2 regions of the Priestia sp. YIM B13551 genome follow, and region 2 is predicted to be linked to the other one. Evidence: a T-box and tRNA genes for the amino acid it is inferred to sense, from the RefSeq annotation. Region 2 holds a T-box; the other holds one or more tRNA genes.
The links. The T-box of region 2 lies ahead of thrS (threonine--tRNA ligase). A T-box ahead of a tRNA ligase gene usually reads a tRNA of that ligase, here a tRNA-Thr.

Region 1 (8,757 bases), on a different contig from region 2:
GCTTTTGGTTATCAGCATAACAGCAGCCAGCAGCACGACTATATCGCTGAGCTGAAGAGGCAAGGAAGTTTCAGCGGACCACTGATGGCAGCTGATTTCCCAAGCCTGGTAGGCTGTTTCTGAAGCAATTAGAATGAGTGAAAGCAAAATGAACACAAACATCTTTTTTCGCAGCTGCTTTCGACACAAAAAAATAAATGCTCCTATGATCACGATAATAGCTAAAGTTACAAGATGTTCAACTGAAAAAAGCTGAAAGGAATGTTGTACAGGATGACACGTAAAAAATGAATTCATAAAAGCGCCTCCCTTCCATCAGAAAACAAATTCGGTACCTTTAGCTTGTTCATAAGGCCTCATTTTCATTAATGCTTCTCCCGCATTAAAAAGAGATTGAGACATAACGAAATCACGCCAATCTAAAGACGGACGAATGGAGTAAATAATCGAGTATGGATCACTTCTTGCACCGCAGTTGATTTCCATGCAAGGCTTCGCTTTCCGCGGGAGTCTTCGCGTTGCCCTCCAATCAACTGCTAGAAACAACTAAAATAAAAAGATCCGAACGATTCATCATTCAGATCTTCTTTCAACTAACATACTGTTGTCCTAGCTTTTTTCTTCGTTTTTACTCTTTAATTAATCCTTTTTTCACTAAGAATTGATGAGCAACTTCTTCAGCCGTTTTTCCTTTCGCATTTACTTGATAGTTCATTTCACGCATTTCGTCATCACTGATTTTACCGCCCAGTTGATTTAAGATTTTTTTCAGTTCAGGGTGCTCTTTTAGCGTAGCTTCACGAAGCACAGGCGCTCCTTGATACGGAGGGAAGAACTGCTGATCGTCTTTTAAGACTTTCAAACCAAACTGTTTGATTTCAGGGTCCGTTGCGTAAGCATCAAGCATGTTAATATCGCCTTTTTCTACAGCGCGATAGCGAAGCTTCGGCTCCATCGTTTTAATATTGGGGAAGGTAAGGCCATATTCTTTTTGAATGCCTACATAGCCGTCTTCACGATCTTTAAACTCAAGCGTAAATCCTGCTTTTACTTTATCTGTTGCATTTGCCAAATCTGAAATAGTTGTTAGATTATTTTCCTTGGCAAATTCCTTTGTTACGGTCAATGTGTACGTATTATTAAACTTCATTGGATCTAAATAGACAAGGCCGAATTTCTTTTGAAATCCTTCTTTTGCCTGCTTGTACACCTCTGTTTCATCTTTGCTGTCCGGCTGTTCCTTTAGATGCGTCACAATGGCTGTACCCGTATATTCAGGGTACAAATCAATTTCCTTGTTACGCAGAGCCTCAAATACAAATACCGTTTTCCCAAGCGACGAACGCAGATTTACTTTCATATCGGTTTGATCTTCAATTAATTCTTTGTACATATTAATTAAAATATCTTGTTCTGCACCAATCTTCCCTCCGATAACAAGGTCTGGTTTTGTTGCGCTCATCGCTGCAAACGGAGAAACAAGAATGAGTATTAATACGATGATCATAATAAACGAGCGTTTTTTGGACCCTTTTTTAGCTGAGTGTTCAATCGTTCGCAGAATTCCATCAAAAATAAGCGCTAATAATGCGGCTGGAATGGCTCCTAATAAAATCAAACTATTATCGCTTCGGTCAATACCAAGCAAAATTAAGCTTCCGAGTCCGCCCGCTCCGATAAGAGCCACGATTGTCGCTGTACCAATAATGAGTACCATCGCTGTGCGAATTCCGGCCATAATGACAGGAAGTGCTAGAGGAAGTTCTACTTTGATTAATCGTCTCCACGAGTTCATCCCCATGGCTTTGGATGCTTCAATTAAAGATGGGTCCACTTCTTTAATTCCGGTATATGTATTTCGTACAATAGGAAGAAGCGAATATAAAAACAGTGCAATAACCGCGGGAAAGGTTCCAATTCCGACAAGAGGAATCAGTAATCCTAATAAAGCGAGTGAAGGAATGGTTTGCAGTACGGCTGTTACGCCAATGATCGGTTCAGCAATGCGGTCATGCCTCGTTAAGTACAGTCCGAGCGGCACTGAAATTAACACGGCGATAACAAGAGCCAGTACGGAAATTTGAATGTGTTCAAGAAGAGCTTGAAACAGTGCATCTCCTCGTTGATCTAATAATGTGCTTAGTGCATTCATTACAGCGTTCCTCCTTCTTTCGTTTTATCAGAAAGAAACGCTAATAGGTTTTTGCGCGTTACAACGCCAATGCGTTTGCTCCCTTTTTTCACGGCTATTGCTTCATGGTCGTAAAGGGCGTCCATTGCCTGCTGAACAGTGGCGGTTGAAGCTAGCTCTTCAGTAGGTTCTACGTCTGGCTGTTCACTTTCTTTGACAAACATATCCAATGTCTCAAATAAAGCATTGCCTTGATTTCCAATAAATGTTTTTACAAATTCATTTTTAGGCTTTTGAATGAATTCCTCCGGGGTTCCAACTTGAACAATTTCCCCATCTTTCATCAGGCAGATACGATCTCCAAGCGTCATCGCTTCGCTCATATCATGCGTAACAAACACAAATGTTTTTTTGATTTTTTCTTTTAAGCTAATAATATCTTGCTGAAGCTGTTCGCGGCTTAACGGATCGAGGGCACTAAAGGGTTCGTCCATTAAAATAACGGGGGGATCGGCTGCGAGGGCACGTGCTACACCTACACGTTGCTGCTGGCCACCTGAGAGCTCAGACGGCTTCCGGTTTCTATATTGCTTTGGGTCTAGTCCTACCAAGGTAAGCAGTTCATCAATGCGCGTTTTGATTTTGTTTTTCTTCCAATGCTTCATCTCGGGTACAATGGCTATATTTTCAGCAATGGTCATATGAGGAAAAAGAGCAATCTGCTGCAGGACATAGCCAATGTTCCAGCGTAACTTATGTATGTTGTGGGCCGATACGAGCTTATCTTTTATGTATAGTTCTCCTTCGGTAATATCATGAAGACGGTTAATCATTTTTAAGGTGGTTGTCTTCCCACACCCACTCGGACCAATTAAAACGAAAAACTCCCCTTCTTTAATTTCTAGATTAATATTTTTCACGGCGGTCGTACCGTCTGGATATTGCTTTGACACATTCTTAAACGTAATCAAATTATCGTTCACACTCCCTGTTGAAATTTAACCCCTAGTTTCGTGTACCCAATACTTAGAGGCAATAAACATTCTTTTAAGAATATTTCTAAATATGATTCATAAGACATAGTGGAAAAGATACACATGTTTTCTCACAGCCTCCTAATAAGGCTATCAAACTGTTAAAGTTTTCACAAGGCGGGGAAGAATAATTCGGAGAATAATTTTAAAGTCAACACAAATAAAAAAACCTTCTTTCAACAAGAAAGAAGGTTTTTTTAGTATGCTAGCGACAGGGATCGAACCTGCGACCTCTTGCTTACCATGCAAGTGCTCTACCTACTGAGCTACACCAGCGTCTTGGAAAATTATATCACGTTTAAATTTATTTAGGAAGCGTTTTTTTAAATTTTTTTATTGGTATATTCTCTAATTTGCGTCTTCTGAAATTCGCACTTTCTACAAAGTTCCATATTTTATGTTAGAACTCCTTACATAAATTGTGTGAATTTTCTTTTTTTATATTACCCTTAGTAAAAGAGCTTACAAAAGAAGGGAAGAAAATAGATGGAACAACAACCAACCATGACCAAATCAAAAACGGCAACTCCCTACCCAAGAGACTGCACGTTCAGCCTGGAAGATTGGACGACGCTCGCCAAGTATTGGTACCCGGTCGCACGCTGCAGTGATGTAACAGAGAAACCAACGTCCGTAAAACTACTAGATGTAAATCTCGTTCTATACCGCACGACAAACAAAGTAGTAGCGGCTCGTGATTTATGCGTTCACCGAGGCACCCCGCTTAGCATGGGCTGGGTGGAAGATGATGAAATTGTCTGTCCTTACCACGGCTTCCGCTATGCAACGGACGGCGCATGCACGTCGATTCCAGCTCACCCTGATGCCAACATTTCTCCCCGCCTGTGTATGGCCGTCTATCCAGTTATTGAACGATTTGGATTAGTATGGACTTCCCTGACAGGAGAACAAGATAACCTGCCTTACTTCGATGCGTGGGAGGACCCTGATTTTCAGCAAATTGTTTGTCCGAGCTTTGATATCATGGGTTCGGCCGGTCGTCAAATGGAAGGCTTTTTAGACGTAGCTCATTTTGCTTGGGTGCACACGGACACATTTGGTGATCGAAACAACGCCTTTGTGCCTAAATATAAAGTAAGCGATACAGACTATGGGCTTCATGTAGAATATACCAGCACCGTGAGCAATTATTCCAAAGAACAGCAGCATTTAAATCCACCTGATTTTAAATGGCTTCGCGTCTTTGATGTTTATCCGCCGTTTACAGCTACGCTAAAAGTATACTTCCCAGAAGGCGCAGAGCTGTGGATTATGAATGCAGTCTCTCCTATTTCAGCCCGCGAAACACGTTTATTCGCACCAATCGCTCGAAACTTTGACAAAGATTCTCCCGTTGAAGGTGTGTATGACTTTAACCTTCGCGTCTTTGACGAAGACCGTGAAATGGTTGAAAACCAAAAACCTGAAGACTTGCCTTTAGACCTGCAGATGGAAGCGCATATTATGGCTGATCAAACGTCCATCGGCTACCGGAAATTATTAAAGAAAATGGGCTTAAGCTTTAGATATACAAGCTAAAAGAAATCCCCGCTGTCTCAGCGGGGATTTCTTTTTTATTTAGCAAACTGCTCGCGTCCTGCTTTTTCCTTTATCACTTCATCTTCACTTGCCGGCGTGGCGCGTTTCATAAACAATGAAAGAATTAAGGCAACCACCACTAGTACTACTGAGACGGCAAACGCATCGTTAATTCCTTGTACCATTGCCTGCATCCCAATCTGTTCTTTCATTTGAGCTGCTCCTGCTCCGCTCATTGCATCTTGAGCGAGCTCTTTTGCATGCGTAGCTGTACGGTTTGACATCACCGTTACTAAAAGAGCCGAACCAATAGCTCCCGATACTTGTTGAAGCGTGTTATTCATCGCAGTACCATGGGGATTAAAGCGCTGCGGCAACTGATTTAATCCGTTTGTCATAACCGGCATCATCACCATAGACATTCCGAACATGCGAAGCGTGTAAAGCGTAATGAGCGTTGTATACGTCGTATCAAGCTCTAAGTTACTGAAGAAATACGTCGTAACGGCTGTAATCGTTAGACCCGTTACAGCCAGTGCACGCGCTCCGAATTTATCAAATAATTTTCCGGTAATCGGTGACATCACACCCATTAGCAGCGCACCCGGAAGCATTAGTAATCCTGAATGAAGCGGAGAAATGCCTCGTACCGTTTGAACATAAATTGGCATTAGCAGCATGGCTGAGAATAATGCCATTGTGATCACCATTGAAATCGTTGATGATAAAGCAAACATTGGATATTTAAAAATGCGGAATTCAAGCATAGGTGTTTTCAGCTTGAACTGACGCGTAATAAATAAAATCAGCGCCACAGCTCCTACGATAATGGTGCCGTATACTTCCACAGAATCCCAGCCTTTATCCCCTGCTGAGCTAAACCCGTATAGAAGTCCTCCAAATCCAATCGTAGATAACACAAGTGATAGGAAATCCAAATTGATTTCCACTTTTTCTTTTTTGTCTTTTAATAGGAAGAAAGAGCCTATTAATACAATTGCCGCGATTGGCGTAACAAGGTGGAACAGCATTCTCCACTCATAGTGTTCAATTAGCCACCCTGATAATGTAGGACCAATTGCCGGAGCAAAAATCATAACTAAACCGAAAATCCCCATCGCAGCTCCGCGTTTTTCTAATGGAAAACTTGTGAGCAATACGTTCATTAAAAGCGGCATCATAATGGCTGCGCCTGATGCTTGAATAATACGAGCGGTTAACAAGACCGAAAATACGGGCGAAGCGCCGGCAAGTATTGTTCCTGCTGTAAATAAAGTCATAGCCGTTAAAAATAAGCCTCTGACAGAATAGCGCTGAATTAAAAAAGCGGTAGTTGGAATCATAATACCATTCACTAACATATAACCAGTAGAAAGCCACTGGACAGTTGACGTTGTCACATCTAAGTCTTTCATAATAGATGGCAGCGCCACGTTTAATAACGTTTCATTCAACAATGAGATAAAAGCGCCTATTAACAAAATAGCAATTATGCCATAAGGCGGCTTTTCCATTTGATTTATCGATTGACTCATTATTGTACCTCCTTATACTTCAAGTTCATTTTTTTAGACACATGTTCTACATAGAGTATATTATACTGTGAGTTCAATTTATGCAAGCGAAAAATCTTGCGTTCATGTCCTTTATTTTATCGACTTTTTTACTCCTATAACCCTTTTATATCAATATATTGTCGTGATATCGTCCATTTTTTTAAAAAAGAACATTTGTGTAAACGCTTTAAATCATGTATCATAAAGTTGGACCATGAGTCTAATTTTATATTTAGGTGATAATAATGAATAACCGAAAACAGCAAGTTGTAAAAAATGCACACCATCTCTTCGTTGAAAAAGGATTTCAAGCTACGTCTATTCAAGACATCATTGATTATAGCGGCATTTCAAAAGGAACATTCTACAACTATTTTTCTTCAAAAAATGAATTATTAATCGCTGTTTTTACCTGGCTTCATACAACAATTGAACAAGAGCGAAACCAGCTGCTGGTTGGTAAAAGCCTGACCGATGTAGATGTATTTGTTAAACAGATTGATGCACAGATGAAAAATCATCATAAACATAAATTTTTTACATTACTTGAAGAAGTATTTGTTTCCAATGATCCTGATTTAAAAGCATACATAAAAAAAACCCAGTTTATTGAAGTAAACTGGGTTTACAAGCGGTTCATTGATTTATTTGGACAAGAAAAGAAACCGTACCTGCTAGATTGTGCAATTATGTTTCTTGGCATGCTTCATCGCAACTTTCACTATAATTTTATGGTTAACGGCACAAATACTGACCCGCATGAGATCATAAGCTACAGTGTCAAGCGCCTGCTTCCTCTTGTAGACGAAGTAGCAAATGCAGGAGACATTTTGCTCGATCCGCAAACGATTAAAGAATGGCTTCCATCTTGCCCGAATACTAAAAATCAAATAGAACAGGACATTTCTGCAGCACTTATCGATTTAAAAAAACAAGTTCACAAACAATTTACTGATGAATTCGAACGTCAAAAATGCACAGAGCTTATTAGTTTTATTGAAGAAGAGCTGTTTAAACAATCAAATCCCCGCAAGTTTGTTGTGGATAGTGCCCTTCAATCGTTAAAGCAGCTGTCTGTTAACAACAGTAAAACGCCCCTAGAGGAACTGCAAACGATGATTGATCAGTATGTGAGTGAACTTCATTAAAAAGCGTTTAAGACGTAACTAAATCATTTTAATTTAAAGTCGAACAAATTGAATAAAGGAGTTAGTATAAGTTACTTGTTACACCGCTGTTGATTTCCGTGCAAGGCTTCGCTTTCCGCGGGCGGCCGGTGAGCCTCCTCGTCGCGTACGCTTCTGCGGGGTCTCACCTGTTCCTCTTTTCCCGCAGGAGTCTTCGCCTTGCCCTTCAATCAACAGCTAGAAGCAACTAAACATACGAAACCTATATTTACCCTATCAATAAAAAAATCCGAATGCGTTTGATTCTCCCTCAAGAATCAAACGCATTCGGATCTTCCTTCAACTAAATAATTTTTGTCCCAGCCTCTTTATTCACAAAGTGGAAATTCAAGTGAAAAACACGTTTCTTTTCCTTTTACGCTAGACACACTCACTTTTCCCTTCATATAATGAATAATGCTGAAAGATACCATCGTTCCAAGCCCCGTACCTTTTTCTTTTGTTGTAAAATACGGTTCGCCTAGCCGGTTGATTTGTTCTTGCGTCATGCCGCAGCCTGTATCGATAATATCCACAATAACAGCTCCGCCTTCTTTTGTTACTTTAACGGTTAACGTGCCTCCATTTTGCATGGCTTCAATACTATTTTTAAATAAATTGATTAGGCACTGCTGAAGCTTTCTTCTTTCTCCCATTACGAAGAACTTCACTTCTTCATCAAATGTAAAATCAATAGCGACTCCATTCATATTGGCAAGAGGCGTCATAATATGGGTGACATGATGAATCTCTTCTGAAATATTCATTTTTTCATTTCGTTCCGGAGCAGAATTGGCAAACAGCAAGTAATCATCAATGATTTCTTTTGCACGATCTAGTTCATTAATCGCAATGGAAATGTAGCGTTTTTTAGCAGGTTCTTTTTCATCTTCTTGCAGCATTTGCATAAATCCTCTGCTTGCCGTTAGAGGATTTCGCACCTCATGAGAGATGCTGGCAGCTAGATGACTGACAATTTCTAGTTTCTCTGCTTTCATCAGGCGCTGCAGCACTAGTAAATTTGCCCGTATCGCTTCCCACAGTATGGTAATGACAAACATGCCTGCTACATCTAAAATCGCGAATTGAACCCACACGCTAATAGGAATGCTTGTTACGTGCAAGACAAAAATAGATACAAGCATAGCTAATAAAGAACCGATTACACTAAGACAGGTGCTCACGATAATTCTATTTTTTAATGAGAAATGTAAAAAGTATTTTGTTATGAAAAATAAAGGAATGGATAAAATCGGAAGAGCAATTAGTGTTGATAAAAACCCTACATCGTACCCGCCAATTAGCAAGCGCAGCAGTAAAATAAAGACAAA
Region 2 (8,757 bases):
TTGTTAATTTTCGTGGACGAGGAGCGATTTCCACCCTTATATGAAAGTAAAGAACTAAAAAAGTGGCGAAAAAAACATTTAAAAGCACATGAATTTTTAAAACAGCATGGAATGGAATTTACCCGTCACTACGTCGGTTCTACAGCCTGTTCACCAAGTCGAGCTACATTGTTTACAGGGCAGTATCCTTCCTTGCACGGAGTTACGCAAACGCAAGGTATCGCAAAGAAGTCACAAGATCCTGATATGTTTTGGCTGCAGCCTAATACCGTCCCGACGATGGGAGATTATTTTAAGCAGGCTGGGTATCAAACCTTTTATAAAGGAAAATGGCACATTTCTGATGAGAACATCTTAATTCCAGGAACACATAACGTTTTTTCTAGCTACCAGATGCAAACAGGAATACCGGATCTAGAGAAAGAGTGCCTCTATCAACAGGCTAATAAGCTTGAAAAGTTTGGGTTTTCAGGGTGGATTGGTCCAGAACCGGAAGGGAGAAACCCGCACAATTCTGGTTCATCCGCGGCCGTTGGAGTGAGCGGACGAGACGAAATATATGCAGAGGAAATCATAGAGCTTATTCAACGATTAGAACATCAAGCGACTGCGCAGCCTTGGCTCATGGTAGCTTCGTTTGTGAACCCGCATGACATTGCGCTGTTTGGAGCGATTACCAAACACCTTCCTATGTTTCAGTTTTCTATTGATGAGACGATTCCGAACATCGATCCGCCACCTACCATTAGAGAATCTTTGCAAACAAAGCCTAGCGCTCAAAGCAGCTATAAATACATCTATCCAAAAGCGCTGCAGCCGACGCCAAATTCTAGCTTCTACCGGCGCTTGTATTATCAGCTGCAAAAAAATGTTGATAAACAAATTTTAAAAGTTCTTCGGACCATCGAACAATCTTCGTTCTATGAAAATACAATTATTATTTTTACCTCTGATCATGGTGATTTGCTTGGAGCTCACGGGGGACTACATCAAAAATGGTACAACATGTATGAAGAATCTATTCACGTTCCGCTTCTCATTCACAACAAATGTTTATTTCCCAATTATCAACGTACAGACCTGATGACTAGTCACGTTGACTTGATCCCGACAATACTTAGTTTAGCTAATATCGATGCTTCCGCTGTTCAAAAGCAATTACAAAAAAGTCATACGGAAGTACATCCATTTGTTGGGCGAGACCTGTCAGGTATACTTCGAGGAGAATCGTCTCTTGAGCAAGTGCAAACACCGATTTTCTTCATGACGGATGATGACCCGACAAAAGGACTTCACCAAACAAATTTTTTAGGAGAAAGCTACCCGTCAGTTGTTCAGCCTAATCACATTCAAGCGGTCATTGTCGAGTTTTCGTCAGCGGCAGGAAAGGAAATTTGGAAATACGCTCGCTATCATGATAATCCGCAATTTTGGTCAGCAGCTGAAGAAAAAGATAAAGTCAATCACCGGGAGCAATATGAAGGTTACCCTGTAAGTTTTACTACCCTTAAAACAACACGTGTTCCCGATCAAATTGAAATGTACAATTTGACCAAGGATCCGTTAGAAACAGTAAATCTGGCTCACCCGTATTTTTCGACAAATGAAACAAGGAAAGTTCAGCGGCAGCTTGATGTTATTCTTAAAGAACAAATCAGGAAAAAACGGATTTTTCCGCAAAGTGGAAGCATGAATGATGAGCTTCCCTCTAAAGATAGATAAAAAATAGTTTCTACGGATTGAAGTCAACTATTTGGGTGAGCAGAAAAAGATGTATTTAATATTTTAGTATATAAATAAAAAACCTGATAATGCTTGTGCTATGTTATTTGTTCTGATTTGGGATAGTATTGGGTTTCACTTCGTTAATACCGCTTAGATAAAACAAATAAGGACTTATAGTATCTTTCTTTTTCGCCTTTATTGTTATGAAAATAAAGGTGAAAATAAGTATGAAATGTAGTCGTTAATAGTATAATAAAAAACTTTTTCAGTCCGTGTATTCTTAAGTAACTTTTCAAAAATTTAAGCATAAAGTAATTCTATACCATTGAAAAATAAAAAATTACTTCTTGACTTCTGTTAAATTTATACATTATAATCGCTTTTAACAACTAATAAACAGTATTTGGCAATGAAAAGGACACGAATTAGATGCTGTTTTCTTCGCAGAGAATAGGGCCACTGGCTGAGAGCCCTTAAGAAATCATCTAATTTACCACCTTAGAGCTATTGCAGGGAACGTGCATAACTGAAACTGCAATCGGTAAAACCGTTATCTTTTTAAGCGTAAAATACGTATGGGTATTTTACGGAATTAGGGTGGTACCACGGCCGCATTCGTCCCTTCACTAGGGATGAGTGCGGTTTTTTATGTAGAAAAAAAGAATATACAAGCAATGAAAAGGACATGAATCATTTTTGAATTTTCTTTACAGAGAGTAGGGTCACTGGCTGAGAACCCTTAGAAAACGAAATGAATTTACCACCTTGGAGCTGCGGCGGGGAATGTGTATACACTGAAACCGCAACCGGTAAAACCGTTATCTTTTTAAGCGTAAAATACGTATGGGTATTTTACGGAATTAGGGTGGTACCACGGCCGCATTCGTCCCTTTACTAGGGATGAGTGCGGTTTTTTTGTTAAATAAAAACATATTGGAGGAATGAACATGTCAAAACAAATGGAAGCAGAAAAGCGAAATCATCAAAAATTAGGTCAAGAACTGGAGCTGTTTATGTCAATAGAAGAAGCTCCTGGTATGCCATTTTTCTTACCTAACGGAATGATTATTCGAAACGAGTTAGAGAACTACTGGAAACAAAAGCATTATAAAGCAGGCTATCAAGAGATAAAAACACCCATCATGATGAAACAGGAGCTGTGGGAACAATCAGGGCACTGGGAGCACTATCATGAGAATATGTATTTTTCAAATGTTGACGAACAAAACTATGCGATTAAACCGATGAATTGTCCGGGAGCCATTTTATTGTTTAGCAGCAAGCGAAGAAGCTACCGAGAACTTCCGATTCGATACGCAGAGCTTGGATTAGTTCACCGTCACGAGCTTTCTGGGTCTTTAAACGGATTGCTAAGAGTCCGTTCATTCACACAGGACGACGCTCATTTATTCGTAGAACTCAGTCAGATCGAAGCTGAGATTAGCCGCATTCTAGCGTTTATCCATGACTTTTACTCACATTTTGGCTTCGATTACAAAGTGGAGCTATCCACACGACCTGAAAAATTCATGGGAAATATTGAAACATGGAACCAAGCAGAAAAGTCGCTTCAATCTGTGTTAAGTGAAAAAGGCTTAGACTATCAGGTGAATGAAGGAGACGGAGCTTTTTATGGGCCGAAAATCGATTTTCATATTTTAGATTCCTTAGGTCGCAGCTGGCAGTGCGGAACAGTTCAGCTTGATTTCTTAATGCCAGAGAAGTTTGACTGTATGTATATTGGAGAAGACAATAAACCTCATCGTCCCGTAATGATTCACCGCGCTATATACGGTTCCGTTGAACGATTTATGGCCATCTTGATTGAACATTACGAAGGTCAATTTCCTCTTTGGTTAGCTCCTGTTCAACTCAAACTATTGCCTATTGCACCGCCGCATGTGGAATATGCATATAAAGTGAAACACGAGCTGGAGTTAAAAGGGTATCGTGTTGAAGTAGACGATCGCATTGAAAAAATAGGGCTGAAAATTCGAGAAGCAGAAATGCAGAAAGTTCCTTATATGGCCGTGATAGGAGATAAAGAAGTGGAAAATGAATCGCTTGCTATGCGAAAGCACGGGAAGAAAAATATAGGAACAGTAAGTGTGGAAGAGGCAGCTGTACACTTGAATAAAGAAAAGAATTCAAACAGAGTTTATTGAAGCTATTTACCTTACTAAATAGAAAAATCCGATTTTTTTAAGTCGGATAGTGATTCCCTTCATCTTGTCTTACACCAAAATGAAGGGAATATTGAACTAGAAGGGTATAAGATAATATATATCAGCAGTATAACTTTTGCCTTAGACAAACGCCGGTATTTTATAAAAAAATTTATCTTATTCCATTCGAATCGTTTGTACGGGATGAAGCTGAAGCCTCATCTGATGGTTTGTTCATGTTCTGCTGATCTCGCTTTTTTTTAGAAGGAGAGTAAAAAAGAAATTTAAACATAAAGTACACTCCTAATGCTAGTAAAATACAGCCAATAAGTAAGTTAAGCATCTCTCTCCGCCCTTCATACACTTCAGTTTTCATCATTATAACACCCGGTAAGATAAAACATTCATTGTTCTGTAAATAATCTCTAGGTCAGGAATTTATATCTGAAGATAGTTAGTAAAAAAGTTATCTAAAAACACATAAAATAATTTTTTAGAATATTATTTTTATTCAAACTTATTATACATAAGCACAATGATAATCTCTTTATTTAGTTTATAAATCCAAAATAGAGCAATATTAAGAAATCGCTTACAAAAACTCTTGAAATATATATAATGATATTAGTATACTAATAGACAAGTTAGTAATTATTTCTATATAATTACTTCTGTATCTGAAGTAAAAACGCGCAGCCAAATAGGGAAAACGTCATTTTCAAGTTTTTTTAAGGGATGAGTGGCAACAGAGAGGAGAGAGTGCAATGGGAAAACTATTTAAAAAGAAGTCAATCGAGCAATTATTAGAACAAAGTCAAAACAAATCTCTAGTCAAAACATTAGGAGCATTCGATTTGACTCTTCTTGGTATTGGAGCCGTAATAGGAACAGGGGTTTTAGTATTAACAGGCTTAGTAGCTGCTAACGATGCTGGACCAGCCGTTATTTTTTCTTTTATATTGGCTTCTATTGTATGCGGTTTTGCAGCGCTGTGCTATGCGGAATTTGCTTCAACTATACCTGTATCTGGGAGTGTTTACACCTATACATATGCAACCATCGGCGAAGTGGTAGCACACTTAATGGGCTGGACGTTGCTTTCTGTCTATTTGTTAACAATGTCAGCAGTAGCAAATGGATGGTCTTCTTATTTTAACAACTTTTTAGAAGGCTTCGGTTTTTCACTGCCAAAAGAATTGATTACGATCCCTGCAAATGGAGGTCTAGTGAACCTTCCTGCTATTTGTATTACACTTCTTATTACATGGCTGCTTTCAAGAGGAACAAAAGAAAGTAAAAAAGTGAATAACTTTATGGTGCTGGTTAAATTATTTATTATCCTTCTCTTTATTATTGTAGGAGCTTTTTATGTAAAACCGTCTAATTGGACTCCTTTTATGCCTTATGGAATTGAAGGTGTTGTGACAGGGGGCGCGGCCGTATTTTTTGCTTTCTTAGGTTTTGATGCCTTATCTACATCAGCAGAAGAAGTAAAGAATCCGCAGCGCAATTTGCCCATTGGAATTATTAGTTCACTTGTGATCTGCACGATTATTTATGTAGCAGTATGCCTTGTTATGACCGGAGTTGTTTCGTACAAAGAACTGAATGTCCCAGAAGCAATGGCCTATGTTCTCCATTCAGTAGGACAAAATGCAGTGGCAGGAGTTATTGCTGCAGGAGCTGTCATTGGAATCATGGCTGTTATTTTCGCCTACATTTATGCAGCAACACGCATTTTATTCTCCATGAGCCGCGACGGCTTGCTGCCAAAAGCATTTGCTAAAACAAATGAGAAAACAGGAGTTCCGACTCTTTCTACTTGGCTAGTAGGGATTATCGGAGCGTTAATTTCAGGGTTTATTGATCTAAAAGAACTTGCGAATTTAGCAAATATCGGAGCTCTTTTAACTTTCGGCATGGTGGGCGTCAGCATTATCATCTTACGTAAAACGCACCCAACTTTAAAACGTGGATTTACAATGCCGTTTGTACCTGTTTTACCAATTTTATCTGTATTATCTTGTTTATTTTTAATGATTAATCTTCCTAAAACAACATGGCTGTATTTTAGCATATGGATTGTGCTTGGTATATTTGTATATGTCGGTTATTCTCGTAAACACAGTCGATTAACAAGTAAAGAAATGAAAAAAGTGAGTTAAAAGTAAAAAAAGAGCCTTTCAGCAAAGAAAGGCTCTTTTTTTATTTTTTGTTCGGTTGTTAGAGAATTAGGACGATTGTTCACTATGTTTTTTGCGTGTTTCCACAATAAAAAGACAAGTGCTGATAACAAAAGCCGTTCCTACAAAAATGGCGCCGACCCAAGGAAGTGAAGTAAGTCCCATATGGTTAATAATCACGCCCCCGAAAAAGGCGCCAAAAGCATTTCCTAAGTTAGCAAACGAGTGATTCGAAGTAGAAGCTAAAGCAGGTGCTTCCTGTGCTAAGTTCATAATTTTCACTTGAATACCAGGCATTACAGCAAATGCTGCTGCTCCCCAGAAAAAAAGCGTGATAATTGCTGCTGTTGGGCTTTTAACGGTAAACGTAAAAATAGTCAGCACAATACAAAGAAAAGCAAATATACCTACAACCGAAGGCATTAACTTCCAGTCTGCAAGCTTGCCTCCAACAACATTTCCGAGCGTAACGCCGCATCCATATAATACAAGTATCCACGTAACGCTATGTTCACTTACTCCTGTAACATCTTCAAGAAGCGGTGTAATGTACGTAAAAACAGTAAATAAACTGCCGCATCCTATTGCGCTTAAAAGAAGCATCACAAGAAGTTTTGGTTGAGTAAAAGCAGCAAACTGCTGTTTTAGACCCGTTAATTTGTCTTGACCAAGCTTTGGAATAAATAGAATAATACCAATAAATGCAATAATCCCCATGATCGTAATAGCCCCGAATGAAGCTCTCCAGCCTAAGTGTTGCCCAATAAATGTTCCCACAGGAACCCCGATGATATTTGCAATGGTTAAACCTGCCATCATCGTTGCGACAGCACTTGCACGTTTATGAGGTTGTACGAGACGTGAAGCAATAACAGCGCCTACTCCAAAGAAAGTACCGTGACATAATGCCGTAACTAAACGAGCTCCCATTAAAATTCCATAGCTGGGTGCAATAATAGCAATTGCATTTCCGAGAATAAATAAAAGCATAAGTAAACAAAGCAGAAGCTTTTGAGGAAGTCGATGAGTAAAAATGGTTAAAATTGGCGCGCCGATTGCTACTCCTAAAGCATAGCTTGTAATTAGCTGGCCAGCAGTCGAAATGCTAACATGAAGGTCTTCCGCAACGTTAGGCAGTATCCCCATAATAACAAATTCCGTCATTCCAATAGCAAAAGCTCCAAGAGTCAACGAGATGAGAGCAATTGGAAAGGAATCTTTCTTACTGACCTGCTCATTAGCATGCATTGTATTCATGTGTGATCACCCTTTCTGTGTATAAAATTTATATCTCCTTGAAAAGAAGTCAATTACTAATAATACTTAAGTGATGGAGCTTTGACAACCAAAAAAGATGATGTAAGCGGTATCTTTTGGGATTTCTATTTATCTTTATCATATATGAAGACAGTCGGACATAAATTTATTGACAGAATAAAGTTTAGTCCTATAAACTATTTTTAAAGTTGAATAGTTTATACCTATAAACTAAATGAATAAAGGAGAGAAAACAGTGACAAAAAGCAAATTATATCAAGCTGTAGAACTTTTTGAAGAAGTGCTGTTTGTAGGAACAGAAGTAATTCATAGAGAGATCAGCCATAACCTCTTTGAACATGTCTCTAGGCAGCAGTTTGATTTGTTAAATAGTTTAATGATTAAAGGTCCGTCTTCACCTGGCAGTCTTGCAGTCTTGCAAGGTGTTCATAAAAGTGCCATTTCGAATCGAATCAAAAAACTGCTCGAAAAAGGGCTTGTGGAGTGGGACGCTAATGAACTAGAGAGCGATAAACGTTCTAAGCTTATTAAGATTACGGCTGAAGGCGAAAAGGTAATAAATGACGGAAATGCCGCGTGTTTTAGTATCATTGAGAATTTGTTTGATGATGTAGAAGAAGAAAAAATAGATACATTTATTGAAATTCTTACAATGGCAAAAGAAAAGTTAACTACAAAAGGGGAAAGCAAAGAATGAAATTTATTGTGAAATTTAAATGGGTGATTGCGGCCTTCATTTTAGCTTTAACAGTTATATTGATGCTAACGGCACCAAATTTAACAAAGCTCGCAAGTGAAAAAGGACAGTCTCAGCTTCCCGACGATGCCGTTTCATCTAGAGCCAGCCAAATTCTAAAAAATGCCGGAGAAGACAGTAATACCATCAGCATGGTTATCAAGTTAGATAACGCATTAGATAAAGATAGTGAGAAACAAATACAGAAAATCATTGATAAGACAGAGAAAATTAAAGGTGTAAAAGATGTCACAACGCCTTTAACAGATGATCAAGATGTTCGTAATCAATTAATGTCTAAAGACAAAAAAACCGTTTTAGTTCCGGTTACTGTCAGTGGATCGGATGAAAAAGTTGAAAAAATAGCGAATCAGATTTATGATAACGTGCCAAAAGACATTACGGCATATGTAACAGGCGCATCTCTTATTAATCAGGATTTTGCACACAGTTCAGAAGAAGGGTTAAAGAAAACCGAGTTTATTACTATCTTTTTGATTTTAGGTTTGCTTTTACTCGTTTTCCGTTCAGTAGTGACGCCGTTTATTCCTATTTTAATTGTGGGAATCACATACTTAATCAGTCAATCGTTACTAGGGATTTTAGTTAAAAATGTCGATTTTCCAATTTCAACGTTCACGCAAACGTTCTTAGTAGCTATTTTGTTTGG

Region 1: it has a tRNA-Thr gene. The T-box ahead of thrS (threonine--tRNA ligase) is inferred to sense a tRNA for this amino acid. The anticodon was not compared.

The regions. Positions count from the first base shown of each region.
Region 1 is NZ_JBHZOX010000002.1:887,581-896,337, forward strand. It holds gene ACFX4N_RS14195 (YwaF family protein) at 1-297, opposite strand, end outside; gene ACFX4N_RS14200 (ABC transporter permease/substrate-binding protein) at 629-2,152, opposite strand; gene ACFX4N_RS14205 (ABC transporter ATP-binding protein) at 2,152-3,102, opposite strand; tRNA gene ACFX4N_RS14210 (tRNA-Thr) at 3,369-3,441, opposite strand; gene ACFX4N_RS14215 (aromatic ring-hydroxylating oxygenase subunit alpha) at 3,652-4,704, shown strand; gene ACFX4N_RS14220 (DHA2 family efflux MFS transporter permease subunit) at 4,740-6,239, opposite strand; gene ACFX4N_RS14225 (TetR/AcrR family transcriptional regulator) at 6,506-7,408, shown strand; gene ACFX4N_RS14230 (hypothetical protein) at 7,487-7,621, opposite strand; gene ACFX4N_RS14235 (ATP-binding protein) at 7,756-8,757, opposite strand, start outside.
Region 2 is NZ_JBHZOX010000001.1:474,470-483,226, reverse strand. It holds gene ACFX4N_RS02510 (sulfatase family protein) at 1-1,722, shown strand, start outside; T-box leader at 2,126-2,351, shown strand; T-box leader at 2,391-2,619, shown strand; gene thrS (threonine--tRNA ligase) at 2,673-3,890, shown strand; gene ACFX4N_RS02500 (hypothetical protein) at 4,063-4,266, opposite strand; gene ACFX4N_RS02495 (amino acid permease) at 4,655-6,055, shown strand; gene ACFX4N_RS02490 (MFS transporter) at 6,122-7,330, opposite strand; gene ACFX4N_RS02485 (MarR family winged helix-turn-helix transcriptional regulator) at 7,587-8,048, shown strand; gene ACFX4N_RS02480 (MMPL family transporter) at 8,045-8,757, shown strand, end outside.